3 regions of the Clostridium sp. Marseille-QA1073 genome follow, and region 1 is predicted to be linked to each of the others. Evidence: a T-box and tRNA genes for the amino acid it is inferred to sense, from the RefSeq annotation. Region 1 holds a T-box; the other regions hold tRNA genes.
What was found. The T-box of region 1 lies ahead of thrS (threonine--tRNA ligase). A T-box ahead of a tRNA ligase gene usually reads a tRNA of that ligase, here a tRNA-Thr.
Positions count from the first base shown of each region.

Region 2: it has a tRNA-Thr gene. The T-box ahead of thrS (threonine--tRNA ligase) is inferred to sense a tRNA for this amino acid. The anticodon was not compared.
Region 3: it has a tRNA-Thr gene. The T-box ahead of thrS (threonine--tRNA ligase) is inferred to sense a tRNA for this amino acid. The anticodon was not compared.

Region 1 is NZ_JBSVQM010000012.1:15,460-21,238, reverse strand. It holds gene thrS (threonine--tRNA ligase) at 49-1,956, opposite strand; T-box leader at 2,066-2,276, opposite strand; T-box leader at 2,345-2,553, opposite strand; gene ACY1IQ_RS11990 (hypothetical protein) at 2,863-2,991, shown strand; gene ACY1IQ_RS11985 (SH3 domain-containing protein) at 3,010-4,194, shown strand; gene ACY1IQ_RS11980 (phosphatase PAP2 family protein) at 4,441-4,980, shown strand; gene ACY1IQ_RS11975 (sigma 54-interacting transcriptional regulator) at 5,256-5,779, shown strand, end outside.
Region 2 is NZ_JBSVQM010000028.1:25,049-30,827, reverse strand. It holds gene ACY1IQ_RS18555 (PQQ-dependent sugar dehydrogenase) at 102-1,214, opposite strand; tRNA gene ACY1IQ_RS18550 (tRNA-Tyr) at 1,765-1,849, opposite strand; tRNA gene ACY1IQ_RS18545 (tRNA-Thr) at 1,858-1,932, opposite strand; tRNA gene ACY1IQ_RS18540 (tRNA-Val) at 1,951-2,026, opposite strand; tRNA gene ACY1IQ_RS18535 (tRNA-Tyr) at 2,033-2,117, opposite strand; tRNA gene ACY1IQ_RS18530 (tRNA-Thr) at 2,126-2,200, opposite strand; tRNA gene ACY1IQ_RS18525 (tRNA-Val) at 2,218-2,293, opposite strand; tRNA gene ACY1IQ_RS18520 (tRNA-Tyr) at 2,299-2,383, opposite strand; gene ACY1IQ_RS18515 (hypothetical protein) at 2,752-3,516, opposite strand; gene ACY1IQ_RS18510 (hypothetical protein) at 3,648-4,277, opposite strand; gene yyaC (spore protease YyaC) at 4,780-5,325, shown strand; gene mreB (rod shape-determining protein) at 5,696-5,779, opposite strand, start outside.
Region 3 is NZ_JBSVQM010000007.1:109,577-115,355, reverse strand. It holds gene ACY1IQ_RS08470 (ABC transporter ATP-binding protein) at 1-108, shown strand, start outside; gene ACY1IQ_RS08465 (ABC transporter permease) at 112-891, shown strand; gene ACY1IQ_RS08460 (DUF1858 domain-containing protein) at 1,126-1,311, shown strand; gene ACY1IQ_RS08455 (BaiN/RdsA family NAD(P)/FAD-dependent oxidoreductase) at 1,515-2,750, opposite strand; tRNA gene ACY1IQ_RS08450 (tRNA-Glu) at 3,130-3,204, shown strand; tRNA gene ACY1IQ_RS08445 (tRNA-Val) at 3,210-3,285, shown strand; tRNA gene ACY1IQ_RS08440 (tRNA-Asp) at 3,291-3,367, shown strand; tRNA gene ACY1IQ_RS08435 (tRNA-Thr) at 3,373-3,447, shown strand; tRNA gene ACY1IQ_RS08430 (tRNA-Glu) at 3,476-3,550, shown strand; tRNA gene ACY1IQ_RS08425 (tRNA-Val) at 3,555-3,630, shown strand; tRNA gene ACY1IQ_RS08420 (tRNA-Asp) at 3,637-3,713, shown strand; tRNA gene ACY1IQ_RS08415 (tRNA-Thr) at 3,719-3,793, shown strand; gene ACY1IQ_RS08410 (double-cubane-cluster-containing anaerobic reductase) at 4,354-5,499, shown strand; gene ACY1IQ_RS08405 (acyl-CoA dehydratase activase) at 5,515-5,779, shown strand, end outside.

The DNA.
Region 1 (5,779 bases):
ATTAACTATTAATGCTAAATTGAGGATAATTTTGTATAGCAAATTTTTCTATAACTCTTTACTATTTATTTCTTTAAGGACTTTCTCAATGAAATCGTCTATAGAAATATTCCCTTCTTCACCATTTTTACGACTTCTAACAGATACTTCCTTCTTAGAAGCTTCTTTTTCACCTACCACCAAAATATAAGGAATTCTTTCATTACGAGCTTCTCTAATTTTATATCCTATTTTTTCAGTACGTTCGTCCATTTCCACTTTTATGCCAAAGCTTTTTAATTTATTTATTATCTTTTCACCATAATTATTGTATTTTTCAGAAATAGGAAGAACTTTTGCTTGTATAGGTGAAAGCCAAGTAGGGAAAGCACCAGCAAAGTGTTCAGTTAGAATTCCTATAAAACGTTCTATACTTCCAAAGACTACACGATGTATCATAACTGGTCTATGTTTTTCACCATCTGAGCCTATATAATTAAGATCAAATCTTTCTGGAAGTTGGAAATCTAGTTGTATTGTACCACATTGCCATGTACGTCCTAAACAATCTTCGAGATGAAAATCTATCTTGGGGCCATAAAATGCACCATCACCCTCATTAACCTTATAGTTATATCCAAGTTCTATAAGAGCTTCTCTAAGAGCCTCAGTTGCTCTGTTCCATTCTTGATCACTGCCCATACTATTTTCTGGTCTTGTAGATAGTTCAACATGATATTTAAATCCAAATACTCCATAAACTTCATCAATTAGTCTTATTACTCCTTTAATCTCATCTTTAATTTGCTCAGGAAGCATAAATATATGAGCATCATCTTGAGTAAAGTTACGAACACGCATTAATCCGTGCAATGCGCCAGATAACTCATGGCGATGTACAAGACCTAATTCACCAATACGAAGAGGTAAATCTCTATAGGAGTGAAGACTTGTTTTATATACTAACATTCCTCCGGGACAGTTCATTGGTTTAATTGCATAATCCATTTCATCTATTTCTGTTGTGTACATGTTTTCTCTATAGTGATCCCAATGACCACTTCTAATCCACAAATCCTTATTTAATATAATGGGAGTGGAGATTTCTTTATAGCCTGCTTTTTTATGAATTTCTCTCCAAAAGTCTATAAGTGTATTTCTAAGTTCCATTCCTTTAGGTAAAAAGAAAGGAAAACCAGGACCTTCATCTAGCAATGTAAAAAGTTCAAGCTCTTTACCAAGTTTACGATGGTCACGTTTCTTAGCTTCTTCAACTCTTTCTAAATACTCATCTAAGTCAGATTTTTTAGTGAAAGAAGTTCCGTAGATACGAGAAAGCATTTTATTTTTCTCATTTCCTCTCCAATATGCACCAGCTATTTTTGTCAATTTTATAGCTTTAACATATTTTGTAGACATTAGATGAGGACCTGCACATAAATCTATAAATTCACCTTGTTTGTAAAATGAAATTATAGAATCTTCAGGTAAGTCATTAATTAATTCAACTTTATAAGGTTCATTCATTTCATTCATTAACTTAAGTGCTTCCTCTCTAGGAAGCTCAAATCTTTCAATTTTTAAATCTTCCTTAATAATTTTTTTCATTTCATCTTCAATTTTTTCTACATCTTCAGAAGTAAATGGTTTTTCTATATCAAAATCATAATAGAAACCATCTTCAATTGAAGGACCTATAGCGAGTTGAGCATTAGGATATAATCTCTTAACAGCTTGAGCTAGTATATGTGCTGTTGTGTGTCTAAAAGCATTTTTCCCTTCTACATCATTAAAAGTAAGAATGCTTAAATCACAATCTTTATCAACTATACAACGTAAATCTACAATTTTGTTATCAATAAATCCAGCAGTTGCTACTCTTGCAAGACCTTCAGAAATATCCTTAGCAATATCTAAAACTGATAATGAGTTTTCATATTCTTTTATTGAACCGTCTTTTAATGTAATTCTAATCATTTTTTGTTACCTCCTAAAATAATTGATAATTAATAATTATAAATAATTCTCATCAAAGCATGAGATTTTTTAAAAATAAAAAACTCGTCGCTTTTCTATAAATAATTAGAAAAGGGACGAGAGAGTATTCCCGTGGTTCCACCCAAATTGCATATCAATATTATAATATGCCACTTTAAAAAATTTTAACGGATTTATCCGGACTTTATTAGAGTCACTCAGAGGTGGTCTTCAACTGGTTCTATTTAAGAATACTTTCAGCTAATGTATTCTCTCTCTGTAAATGTAAGACAGTTTACTTTTCTCTTCATAGTGTTTTAATATATAATTTTTCATAAGCTATAAAAGCTTTATAAATAAAAAAACGCCTCTTTTCTATAATAATTAGAAAAGGGACGAGATAATATACCCGTGGTTCCACCCAATTTGCATATCAAAATTATGATATACCACTTTAAAATTTTAACGGATTTATCCGGACTTTATTAAAGTCACTCAGAGGTGGTTTTCAACTGATTCTATTTAAGAATACTTTCAGCTAATGTATTCTCTCTCTGTAAATGTAAGGCAGCTTACTCTTCTCTTCATTGCATTTATTATTTATTTAATAATATCATATGCATATTAAAATTTGTATATTATAAATATATATTTATAATATTATATCACTTATAAATTTCATGTCAATAACAATTTCCATGAAACATAATTAGCAAGCATATTATAAATATAGGGCTATAATAAAAATTTGTACGTAATAATTAAAATTACAAAATAATACTCTTTATATAAATTACAATCTTAAAGATATATCTATTTTAAGATTAATAAATATTAATCTACCATTAATGGTTTTATAATCCATTAAGAATTAATACAATATATAATAAAAATGTATATAAAGAGGTGAGTGTACTGTTTACTCAATTTTCTTCAAAAGTTGCTAGGGTTAAAACAGAAATGTTATATCCTGAATTTTGGATAAATAATAGTAATACTTCAAAGAGAATAATAATATGCGATGATGAAAGATAAAAATATAATGAAAGATCTATGAAAAGTAATATAATAGAGGATATATTTTTATTACAAAATTTTCTCGAAGAGAAAGAATTAAGGAACCTAATTTTATCTGTAAGTAAACCTCATTCTACAATTAGATATAAAAATGGTCTTATTTTAGAAAAAGAATATTTTCTAAAATTAAGTAAAAATTTAAATTTAGAAGCTATAAAAGAAAAAAATTTAATACGGTATGGGATGGTTACAAGAAGGTCACATATAAAATCTTATCCTACAGATGATAGAATTTTTAAAAATCCAAAGGATTATGACTTAGATAGATTAATGGAAACGGCGATTAATATTTGCGATCCTTGTGTAATTTTACATGAAAGTAAAGATAAAGAATGGTATTTTATAAAAACATATGGGTATAAAGGATGGATTAAAAGAAAAGATATTGCTATAGGAGAAAAGGAACCTATATTAAAATATACAAAAGCTAAGGAATTTTTAGTAGTTACAGGTAGAAGAATTTATACTGGATATAATCCTTTTGATGAAAGTATATCTATGATTCCTATAGATATGGGAGTAAAATTTTCATTAGTAAAAGAAGAAGATATTTTAGAAACTATTTATGATATGTATCCTTGCGGAAGTTATGTGGTATGGCTTCCAATAAGGTGTTATGATGGAAGTTTAAAGTTTACACAAATACTAATTTCAAGAAGCGAAGATGTATCTTATGGATATTTACCTTATACAGAAGAGAATATTATAAGGCAAAGTTTTAAATGCTTAGGAGAAAGATATGGATGGGGAGGAGAATTTTTTGGAAGAGACTGTTCCAGTTTAGTAGTAGATGTATTTAAGACTATGGGACTAATGCTTCCTAGAAATACATCCCAGCAAGAGAAAAAGGCAATAGGAATAACTAAGTGCATAGAAAATATGACTATTGAAGAAAAGAAAAAAGTATTGGATACGATGACTCCAGGATGTCTTATGTATCTAGATGGTCATGTTGTGATTTATTTAGGTAAATATCATGATGAGTACTTTATAATACATGACACTATAGGTTTTTATGTGTCTAGAATATGTAGTGAGAAAAAAGGAGATTTATACTATATTTCAGCTAAAGGAGTTGCAGTAACACCATTAACTTTAATTTATACTTCTGGTGGAGAGAATTATTTAAGAGCTATCAAAACAATAAAAATTTTTGGTTAACATAGTTAAGAATTTATAGTAAAATAATAATAATATATTTTACTATAAATTATATTAAAAATCTTAAAAAAATAACAAGCTAGTATGTTAGTATATTTCGCATCATGCTAGGGTGTCATAATCACTTATAGAATTACTATGAGTATAACTTGATGTCTTGTTTGATATAAAATATATTACATCTTTGGTTTATTATTTTCTTTCAAACACCTTATATGAGAATTTAAATGGGAGAAAAGATTAAATATGCTTAAGAATATTCATGCTATTGATAAAATACTAATTGATTTTATACATCATGGATTGAAGAATCCATTATTTGATAAACTAATGCCAATTATAACTCATTTAGGTGATGGAGGAGCTATATGGATAATTATATCTATAATATGCTTATTAAAAAAAGATTATAGACATATAGGACTTCTTTGTCTTAGTTCTTTATTATTAAGTACTATTTTAACAGAAGGTATAATAAAAAATGTGGTAGAAAGGGTTAGACCAATTATTAGGTATCCTATATCAGATCCGTTGATACACATACCTAAATCTTTTTCCTTTCCGTCAGGACACACTTCATCATCTTTTGCAGTAGCTACAATATTATTTATATTATTACCTCAATACAAAATAATTCCTATAGTGCTTGCTGTACTTATAGGTTTTTCAAGAATTTATTTATATGTTCATTATCCTAGTGATGTATTTGTAGGTATGTTAGTAGGAATTTTAAGTGCCTTTATTATACTTTTAGGGTATAATTTAATAAGAAAAGATAAAGTTTAAATAATTATTATGAATTTTGGAGGCTTAAATAAAATCGTGACTTTGTCACGATTTTATTTAAGTATACGAATTTATAAAATTTTATTTTTAATTTAATATAAAAATAAATTTTACTCAATTTTTTATTTTATATAAAACTAGCTTAAAGCTAGTTAAATTATTGTAATATTTTTAATTTTAATTTAAAAGTAATTAGTAGTATTGTATAGTAACTAAAGGACATAGATTTACTATATAAATGCTAATTGAATTTATAAGGGTGGTAGGAGAAGAAGATGAACATTGGGGAATTACTTTATAGAGTAAAAGATATAATGAATATAGAATTTAAAGAGGTTCTTTATAATGACACTGTTAAACAGGTTTTAGATATGATGATAGCACAGAATTTAGATGAAGTTATAGTAGTTAATGAAAAAAAGAAGTTAATGGGTATTTTTACTAGAAAAGATTTAGCAAAAATATGTACTGAGAAAAAAGATTTATTAGAAGATAAAATTATAAATTATGCTATAAAAGATGTAGTTACTATAAATCCCTATAAATTTGCAAGAGATGCAAGAGATATTATGATCTTAAATAATATTGGACGTCTTCCGGTAATGGAGAAGGATAAGATTATTGGAATAATAACAAACAATAATTTGAGAGATAGTTTTTATTTAAAAGTAGATGAGATATTTAATCTCCAAAATAATATTTTAGATAATATTCATGAAGCTGTATGTATTTGTGATATTAATGGAATAGTAACTTATTGGAATAAAAGTTCAGAAAAACTGTATAAGGTTAAAGCTAA
Region 2 (5,779 bases), on a different contig from region 1:
TCTATAAGTATGTGTTTCTGCTGAGAAGTTAATTTTCTTTCTCTCTATGTTTATTATCTGTTCTACAGATAATGTGAACAAAGTGAGTTCTCTTTGCTTCTTTAAATATCACTTTTTTTCGGAATGAGTCGGATAATTTTATCATCACCTACATTAGGATTTCCTCTTCCATCCATATTACTCGTTGTCAGATAAATCGATCCATCTTTCGCCTGAATAACCTCACGCAAACGCCCATACTCATTCTTTAGCCATGATTCTAGATTCTTTACTTCTGTTCCATCTTCATTTAGGGATATAGCAAGTAGTTGTTCTCCACGCAAAGTAGCAACTAATAATTTTCCTTGCCATGGTCCTTGATTTACGAAGGCAATGCCTGAAGGTGCCCATGTATCTTCTCCACTGTGTATTAAAGGTTTTTGTGTTACAACTTCTTCGGATTCTTCATTTCCTTGAACGAGAGGCCACCCATAATTGGCTCCTGGTTGTATAATATTTATCTCATCATGTCCTATCTGTCCATGGTCTGATTCATATAAGATATCTTTTGAATTCCATGCTAAGCCTTGAGGATTTCTATGCCCTAAACTATAAACAGGTGAATTAATAATTGGATTATCTGCTGGGATACTGCCGTCTGATTCTATTCGCAGTATTTTTCCTGCTTTACTTGTTAAATCTTGTGCTAACATAGAATTTCCTGCATCTCCTGTTGTTATATATAATTTCTGATCTGGTCCTATCTTTATCCTTCCTCCATTATGAATTTGTCCACCAGGGATTTTATCTAGAATAATCCGGTCAATGGATGCCTTATTATTTTCTTCAATCAATCTTACAACACGATTATAAATTTGATTACCTTCTACATATGAATGCATAACATACATATAATTGTTTTGTGAATAATTTGGGTCTAGAACAATACCCATTAACCCTCCTTCCCCCTGACTTATAAAGGGTGCACCAAATGTAATGAGTGGCTGAGTATTAAGTTTGCCATCTTCAATCACTCTAATTGTTCCAGACCGCTCCGTAAAATACACTTTTCCTTCATCGCTTATTGCTATAGCCCAAGGTATATATAGATTTTCAGCGATAATTTCAATTTCATAAGGAAATTCATCTGATGTGACTACATTAACTTTGGCATTAGTTACATTACGACTACGTAATATAATATTAGACAAAACATTGTAAATCGTTTCTCTCATACTATTATCCTCCAAACTTAAATAAATCCATATCTAAATACATACTTTAATTATATTAGGAGATATTTATTTTAATGCATTATTGGCCACGCCTTAAAATGATCAAAAACAGTAGGGATAAATTAATGCTTTCATATTAATAAATTAATCTAAAGATTTCACGTAAAAAGCTATTATAAGCATCCAATATGAAAACTTAAAATATACTCTGAAAAATAATTTTTCTAAAAATAGCTTAAATCTTTAGAAATTAATGATTAACAATTAATAATGAAGAATTTATGAAAGAATTCACTAGAGATGAATTTCTTAAAATAAAATTTATTTTATTTTAAGAAATTCCAAAAGCTTTAGCAAAAGAATTTTTGTTATGGAAGTAAAATCATATATAAGTTAAATTTTTATTGTGGAACCCTATAATATAACACCAATATACAAACAGTAAAAAATGCAGTAGCCTTATGACTACTGCGTATGAAAGCATGATTATTTACAAAATAAAAGCTACATTTGAGCTCTCAAAATAAGAGAACAAATGTAGCTTTTGACTTGGTGGAGGAGGACGGATTCGAACCATCGAAGCGAAACGCAACAGATTTACAGTCTGCCCCCTTTGGCCACTCGGGAACTCCTCCATATATTATGGAGCTGGCAATAGGAATCGAACCTACAACCTGCTGATTACAAGTCAGCTGCTCTACCGTTGAGCCATGCCAGCATATTATACAATTTTCAATGGTGGTCGCAACAGGGATCGAACCTGTGACCCTCTGCTTGTAAGGCAGATGCTCTCCCAGCTGAGCTATGCGACCATAATTTGGTGGAGGAGGACGGATTCGAACCATCGAAGCGAAACGCAACAGATTTACAGTCTGCCCCCTTTGGCCACTCGGGAACTCCTCCATATATTATGGAGCTGGCAATAGGAATCGAACCTACAACCTGCTGATTACAAGTCAGCTGCTCTACCGTTGAGCCATGCCAGCATATTATAAATTTCTAATGGTGGTCGCAACAGGGATCGAACCTGTGACCCTCTGCTTGTAAGGCAGATGCTCTCCCAGCTGAGCTATGCGACCATAATTGGTGGAGGAGGACGGATTCGAACCATCGAAACGAAACGTAACAGATTTACAGTCTGCCCCCTTTGGCCTCTCGGGAACTCCTCCACGTTATAAAACTGACTATTAAAGTAGAACTTAGACTTATTTACTACAAATTAGCTATTCTACTATCAAGAAATGTCAGCATTTTCACAAGTTCTTCAGAAAAAACCCTTAGAACATTGACAAGGAATAGTATATAATTTTATAACTATTTTTTCAAGTTTTTTTTATACCATTTTCAGTATTTATGCTTTATTATCTCCATTTTTCTTATTTTTACTTCATATTTCACCCAACTACAATTATTGTTTTAATTATATATGATTTCTTCCAACACTAAAGATTCAGCTAAATAACGTGCATCAAAGTTACTCAATACACGCTATTTACTCATATATGATATTAGTATATCTTATATATTAAACTAAAGTCTATTCCAAATCATCTTTGTTCTTCATATTTAAAGCAACTGCTTTCATATTTGAAAAGAATGAATCATCTTTAAAAAACTTTTCATATTTTTCACAAGCTTCTATACAATGATCATATTGATCAGTAGATAGATAAACTGTTATTAAATCTTTAATATGGTGTAATTGCGGAGTTACAAATAATAAATCGTCTAAAAAAATATCTGTTTTATGGTTTAATACTTTATTTGTAAATACAGCAAATAAAAGTATTCCTGATATCCAAACATATTTTGCTCCCATAGCTCTAAACTCATTAATATCCCATCCACTTAAATGTTGTTCTGCATCATTACCATAGCATTCATCTTGTTTATAAAAAATATATGGTGTTGATATTATAACACTATCTGCTGTCTTAAAACATAATTCTAGTAGCTTTTTCCCATCTGATTTTTTCAAATGCTCTATAACATCTGCAAGTACTATTAGATCATATTTAGGAAAATCTTTTTTACTTAAAATATCGATTGCATTACCAATATATATATTATCATAAATATAACCATGTATTGGCGTAATATATTTTTCATATATTTCTATTCCATCTATTAATATATTCCAAGGTGCATATCCACCATCATTATTCTCTCTTAAATCTAAATATTCTCTAACTAAAAATCCTATCTTACCAAATCCAACTCCTATTTCTAGTATAGATTTAGGTTCTAAACTATAAATTGCAGGAATTAAATTTGACACTGAAACTAAATTACTAGAAGGCATATAACCAACTCCTAAGATATTTTAAATTCTTCTAGTTATAATATAGATTTCAAAAATAAAAATGTTACCTTAGCCTTAGAAAATACTAAAATGTATTTAAATTATTATTTTTAAGGAGTTTGCTATATAAATTAATCAGCATTCTCTACGGTATCCATATCTATGAATTTTCTCGCTATTTTCTTAACTTCATAAAGCTCTTTTTCTGATAAGTAGTTTTTTAATACATCTAAGCTCTTTCTTACTCCTATCTTTTGATTTTTATATTGCAGATAATCGCTAATTTTATTCTGTTCCTCTTTTGGTATCTTATCACTCATAGAAAAAAGCTTCACTTTATCATTAATAGATAATGCTGTTTCAATTTCTTCTGGTGGTATTTTTATTACTGAATTTTTTTTCCTCTGCTCAATATTATAAGAATCGAATTCTCCTTCTACTATTACTTCTGTACTATCATCAACTTCATCTAAAAATAGTTTTGTATTTAAATCTCTGTCACTAATTTTACTTCTATTATTGTCTATTTCAATATTTTTTTCTAATTTTTCTTCTTTTAAATCTTTTTCTTTATGTAGCTCATTTAACTCATTCTTTTTATGAATACCAAAAGTTTGATCATTATCTATCGCTACGCTCTCTCTATTAAGCATATTTGATACTATCTCTTCATCTCTTTTATCTGTAGCATAAAATTTTAAAATGCATATAGTAAATATAGTATAAAGAATAACTATAAAAGAATAGATCTTTCTTTTCATTACATCACATCCTTGTAGTTAAAATATCTTTTATAATTCTTTACCTAAAATTTAACAAATATACATTTATTACGATGTAATCTTTAGCAGTTCCAATGGCAGTTAAAAACATGTTTTAAATGTTTGTATTTTCGATTATTAGTTTTTCTTTTAATTTCTTTACTTTCCTATATATCTCTATATTTTTATAAAATTCAATAATTACTATATATCATTTAGCATATATATTTTATTAAGACTATTGTATATCAATGTATAAAGTTCTTTAACATTATTTATTTATAAATTTATTGATTCCTCTTTAATATTTAGCAAATGTATCTATAAAATTCTAAGATAAATATTTAAAATCTTTAAATAATATTAAATTTAAATATAACTTTTTTTATTAAATAGGATGTTAAGATACTTATTTCTATAATTTATACTTTTAATTTTTAATTAATTAAAATACACATTATTTAAATTATAATTATAAATAATTAATTAGGAGGTGTAATAGGTGACTAGAGTGAAGACACATTATGACAGTCCCTTAGCCTATTATAATTTAGCAAATTTTATTAAAGACTATTTGGATGAAAATACTATTATTATTTGCATAGGAACTGATAGATGCATAGGGGACTCTTTAGGACCTTTAGTAGGAACTTTTTTAAAGGAGAAACAGTTCCCACTACCAGTTTATGGTACCATTTCAGAACCTATTCATGCCTTAAATCTTGAAAGTAAGCTATCTCAAATAAAAATTAAACATCCTGATGCAAAAATAATTGGTATAGATGCTTGCTTAGGTCCTTTTTCCAGTATAGGAGAAATACAAGTAAGAGATTTCCCTATAAACCCTGGAAAAGGTGTAGGAAAACAACTTCCTCAAGTAGGGGATATATCTATAATTGGAATTGTAGATTCTAGTGAAGATACTGAATTATTTACAAATAGAAATATAAGACTAAATCTAATAATGCAGTTATCTAAAGTAGTAACTCGCGCACTAATACACTCTTATTATTTAGTTTTTAACGAAGAAATTTCAAAAGAATCATAAAAAAGTTCTCTCTAATTTTAGAGAGGCTTTTTCACTTTAATCTACAGTATTAAAATAAAGATTATAGTTATTTAAACTTAAAAACTCACTAAAAAACTACAAAATAAAGTAGAATTTAGAAAAAAAACTTTTAAGATTTCCTCATCTTACTAATTAAATAATGCATTTAATCTTCCCGTACATCATTTTCTTATACCTTCCTTCTACGATATTCAGCCTTTAAACAGTAAATTTTACTAATTCTATTTCTATTAATTATCTTGGTTAAAGAATTTTTGTAAATAAGAATGATGGAACTTTATTAATAAAGTTAAAATTAAAAGGACATACTTTAGGGTATGTCCTTTTAATAACTAACTTTTATATTAAATTAATAAAATGATAAATCTTCTCCACTGAATGAGTCATCCATTTTATCTATGAAGTCTAAAGCTTTTCCAGTTCCTAGTGCAAC
Region 3 (5,779 bases), on a different contig from region 1:
TTAATTATAAATAGATTAATTGATGGTGGATTGAAAATTTATGAAGTAAAACAAATTACTCAATCCTTAGAAGAAGTATTCTTAAGCATGACTAAGGAGGGGAAATAGACTATGGGTTTTATTCAACTTATTAGAAATGAAATTATGAAGGTAAATACAAAACGAACAGCACCATATTTTTATATATTTATGAGTGTTATAGTTATAGCATCAGCAATTGTAATTAAATTTATAAGTCCTAGTAAAGGTGTAAATACAGATTACATAAGTTTTATACAAGTATCAATTATGTGGGGTAGCTCTGTTATAGGTATGTTTGCAATGATATTAGGAGCACAGATATTTACTGATGAATGGAAGGACGGAACTATAAAGCAACTTTTAATACGTCCATGGAATAGAACCGCTATATTATTTTCAAAATATATAACTGTGATATTATTCTTATTAGTTAGTTATGTTGTTATATTTATTTCATCATCAATAGTAGGTATAGCTTTCTTTGGTACAAAAGCAGCAAGTGGATATACTTTACCTATATTAATAAAAATAGTACTATATTCAATACCAAAAGATATATTTTATATAACTTTAGCCTTTAGTTTAGCTACGATTTTTAAAGGAATTGGAATAGCTCTAAGTACATCAATTATAGCAAGTTCAGTAGGTGTACCAATAATGATGTTAACTAAAAATTATTGGTGGTCTAAATACATTATATTTGGTCATTTAAATCTTGCAGCCTATGACTCAAATACTCTAATAAGTGGTGCTGGACTTCCTCCTATTGAAGGTGCAACTTTAGGTTTTTCATTAGCTATAATAATTGCATATGTAGCAGCATTATTAATTATAAGTAATTTAATCTTTACAAAAAAAGACGTTATTTAAATAGTAAAATAGCATCCTAAAATGGGATGTTATTCTATTATATGAAGTAATAAGTATATAAATTTTTATTTAAAATATAAAATTGTAACAAAAGTTACAGTTTTTTTTGAATTTGTGTTGTATAATAAAGTTAATCAATAAGGATAAAAAAAACATATAAGAAGATAATAATAAGGTATCTAAAATAAATGGTCAAAGATGCCTAATATATAATTAATGGAAGAGGTGTTATTTATGAAAATTACTAAAGATATGACAATAGGTGAGGTTGTAAGACAACATCCAAATTCTGTAGATGTATTAATGAGTTTTGGAATGGGTTGTGTAGGATGTCCATCAGCACAAGCAGAAACTTTAGAAGAAGCAGCTACAGTTCATGGATTAGATCTAGAAAAATTATTAGAAGCTTTAAATAAGTAAATATAAGTAAGCTAGTCTATAAGACTAGCTTTTTTACTTTTAAAGTTTGTTTATAGATTATAAATTCTTCACTCATAGAAAGAACTATTTTAAAGGAATAATATTATACCTATGTGAAGTCTTTTAGTCTTTTAGATATATATTTGGTTATCTTCTATAGTACTAGTTATTAATATCTATTTGAGCACAATAATTAGTATTTATTATGATTCTGACATTTTGAGGCTTTTGATTGCCACTGAGGCAGAACTCCATGCCCATTGAAGATTAAAACCACCACAATCTCCATCTACGTCTAATATCTCTCCAGCAAAATATAGATTAGGAACTATTTTTGATTGTAAGGTGTTCTCATCTACTTCTTTTGTATCTACACCACCAGCTGTAACTTGTGCATTATCAAAAGAGTTAGTACCACTTACTTTAAATGTCCATTCTTTTAATAAGGATAATAACGCTTCTTTTTCTTCCCATTCTAATGACCAACAAGGCTTATGTATATTATCAATATTAGATTCTTTAAGTATTATAGGAATAATTTTTTTGTTGATTATACCTATAAGGGCATCATGTATAGATCTATATGAATATGTTCCAAAATGATTTTCTAAAAATCTCTTTAATTCATCTTTTGAAAAATTACTCATCATATCAATTTTTAAAGATATATCTTTTCCTTTAGATAAATTATAAGAAGCAATTCTACTAAGTTGAAGGATAGGAGGGCCAGAAATACCATAATCCGTAAATAATATCTCTCCAAACTCACTTCTCCTTAATTTATTATCTACATATATATGTGCATTTCCATCAAATTTGACACCAGATAGTGCTTTTAACTTATTATGATTTAATTTAAGCTGCACAAGAGCTGGAATAGGATTTATTATATTATGTCCTAGTTTTTTAGCTAAGGTGAAACCAAAACCATCAGAACCAGTTTTAGGTGCGCTTTTTCCTCCTGTACAAAGTAAAAGCTTGCTGCAAACAAAGTTTTCTTCATTATTACAATTTATAATAAATTTGTTCTTATAATTTATTTCTTTTACTTTATGATTTAAATAAATAGGAACTTCCCTTTCCTCTAAAGCAAATCTAAAAACATCCAGTACAGAAGAAGCTTGCAAGGACATAGGATACATTTTATCACTATCTAAGGTAACTAAATACAAACCAATTGAATTAAAAAAATCTACGGTATTTTTTAATGTAAAGCTTTCAAAGACCTTATTAAAAAAAGTTTTATTTTCACTATGATACCTTAAAACATTTATGTTTTTATTGGTTATATTACACCTTCCATTTCCTGTTGTAAGAATTTTCTTACCTATTCTATCATTGCTTTCTAATATAGCTACATCTATGCCCAGGTCTTTTGCTATAATAGCAGCCATAATTCCTGAAGCACCGCCACCAACTATAATAAGGTCATGTTTCAAAATAAAATCTCCTTTCTAAAAAGAAAAAATAATGTTAAACTTATTATAAGTATTACTAATAAAACCATCAAGTAATCATCAATAAATAATTTATGGCATATTAGTCATAAATTATTTAATCCAGAATAGAATATATATTGTGAAGAAGTATATAAATTTATTTTAAAATTTTATAATAAATTTCAAATTATGACTTTTTTCTTAGAGAAAAGTGTCAGTAAAGTTGTTGATTTATCTAGGTTTATCATATTAAATGAGCTTTTATGATAAAAAGTGAAATTTTTTTTGAAAAATTGTTGACATTGTTAAGGATTTTAGGTATTATATTACTTGTCGGGTGTGCAGAAAGCACCGACCTAACAAAAGCAAAATGACATATGGCTCCTTGGTCAAGCGGTTAAGACACCACCCTTTCACGGTGGTAACAGGGGTTCGATTCCCCTAGGAGTCACCATTAGTGGTCGCATAGCTCAGCTGGGAGAGCATCTGCCTTACAAGCAGAGGGTCACAGGTTCGATCCCTGTTGCGACCACCACATATGGCCCAGTGGCTCAGTTGGTTAGAGTGCCGGCCTGTCACGCCGGAGGTCGAGGGTTCGAGTCCCTTCTGGGTCGCCATAATTGCTGGCATGGCTCAACGGTAGAGCAGCTGACTTGTAATCAGCAGGTTGTAGGTTCGATTCCTATTGCCAGCTCCATTTTATAAAAAATAAAAAAGTCGTCATTGGCTCCTTGGTCAAGCGGTTAAGACACCACCCTTTCACGGTGGTAACAGGGGTTCGATTCCCCTAGGAGTCACCATTATGGTCGCATAGCTCAGCTGGGAGAGCATCTGCCTTACAAGCAGAGGGTCACAGGTTCGATCCCTGTTGCGACCACCATAATATGGCCCAGTGGCTCAGTTGGTTAGAGTGCCGGCCTGTCACGCCGGAGGTCGAGGGTTCGAGTCCCTTCTGGGTCGCCATAATTGCTGGCATGGCTCAACGGTAGAGCAGCTGACTTGTAATCAGCAGGTTGTAGGTTCGATTCCTATTGCCAGCTCCATGAAAAACTTGAATGGAAACATTCAAGTTTTTTTCGTTATGAAGAAATACTATAAAAATAATCTAGAGATGAATTTCTTAAAACAAAATTTATTTTTAAAAAACTCCAAAAGCTTTAGCAGTAAAGTTTTGACCTTAATTCTTCATTTTTCATTCTTAATTTTTAATTCATAGAAAGAATTTTTGTTATTGAAATTAAAATCATGTATAAGTTAAATCTTTATTGTGGAACCCTATATTTAATATATCTATAGATAAGTGTATAATCATTGAAAAACAAAAATTCACAATTATCAAAATATATGTTAACATTAACTCAAGACGAAGTTGGTTATAGTCGTTTATCCTTTAATTAAAATTTTCCTTTTGTATTTAAAAGCTCAACTACATATAGTTGAGCTTTTAAATTGTAATCAAAAATAACTGGTAAAAGATTTAGTATTAATAATTTTATTTCATAAAAAAACAGTAAAACTATTAAAGCTACAGATATTAAAGTTCAAGTGTTTATAAAGACTAGATAATATTTTACTCATATATTATATATTTGGAGGGTTTGTAATGAATAATTTACCAAAAAACTTTGAAGAGTTTAATGAAACAAGAAGAAATGGCTTTATTAAAGTTAAAGAGTTAAAAGATAAAGGACAAAAGGTAGTAGGTACATTTTGTACTTTTGCACCAGTAGAGGCTATATATGCAGCAGGTGCATATCCAATAAGTCTTTGCGCTGTTAGTGAAGAAACTATTCCAGATGCGGAAAAACATTTACCTAAAAACTTATGTCCACTTATAAAAGCAAGCTATGGATTTGCATTAACGGACAAGTGCCCATATACATATTTTTCAGATTTAATAGTAGGAGAAACTACTTGTGATGGAAAAAAGAAAATGTATGAATATCTAGAAGAAATAAAACCACTGCATGTTATGCAATTACCTCAAAACACTAATAGAGAACATGCTCTTAAAGTATGGAAAGAAGAAATTAAATATTTTATGGAAAGACTTGAAGATCAATTTGATGTTAAAATAACAGAGGAAGCACTTAAAGAAGCAATTAAAATTCGTAACGAAGAAAGAAATGTGTTAAAAGATCTTTATTCATTAGCAAAATTAAATCCAGCACCAATAAGTGGATTACAACTTCATAAAATAATAGATGCAACTCACTACACTTTTGATAAAAAAGAACAAAATAGAATGTTAAGAGAAACAATAGAAGACATAAAAGCTAATTATGATGCAAAGAAAGATACTTATAAAAATGGACCGAGAATATTAATTACTGGTTGTCCTATAGGCGGAGTAGCAGATAAAGTTTTAACTGCCATTGAAGAAAGTGGTGGAGTAGTAGTTTGTTTTGAGAACTGTTCTGGAATTAAAGAAAAAATTAGGCTGGTTGATGAAACAAAAAATCCAATTGATGCATTAGCAGAAAAATATTTAAGTATTCCATGTTCAGTTATGGCACCAAATGATGGTAGACTAGATTTAATCAGCCAGCTAGTTAATGAGTTCTCAGTTGATGGTGTTATAGATATAACATTACAAGCTTGTCATACTTATAACGTTGAGACTCATAGAATTAAGAAGTTTGTGAATGAAGAAATGAAAATACCATATATGAATATAGAGACAGACTATTCTACTTCAGATATTGGACAACTTAAAACTCGTATGGCTGCATTTATTGAAATGCTTTAAAAGGAGACGATAAGTGTGTACTATATAGGAATAGACATAGGCTCTACTGCTGCTAAGGTAGCTATATTTGAAGATGATAATTTAAAAGATACTTTTGTTATGCCTACAGGATGGAGCAGTATTGAAACATCAAAGGCCATAGATGAGAAATTAAAATCTATGTGTATATATGAAGAAAATAGAAAAGTAGTGGCGACTGGATATGGAAGAGTTTCAGTACCTTATGCACATAAGTCAGTAACGGAAATAACCTGTCATGGTAAGGGAGCGTCATATCTTT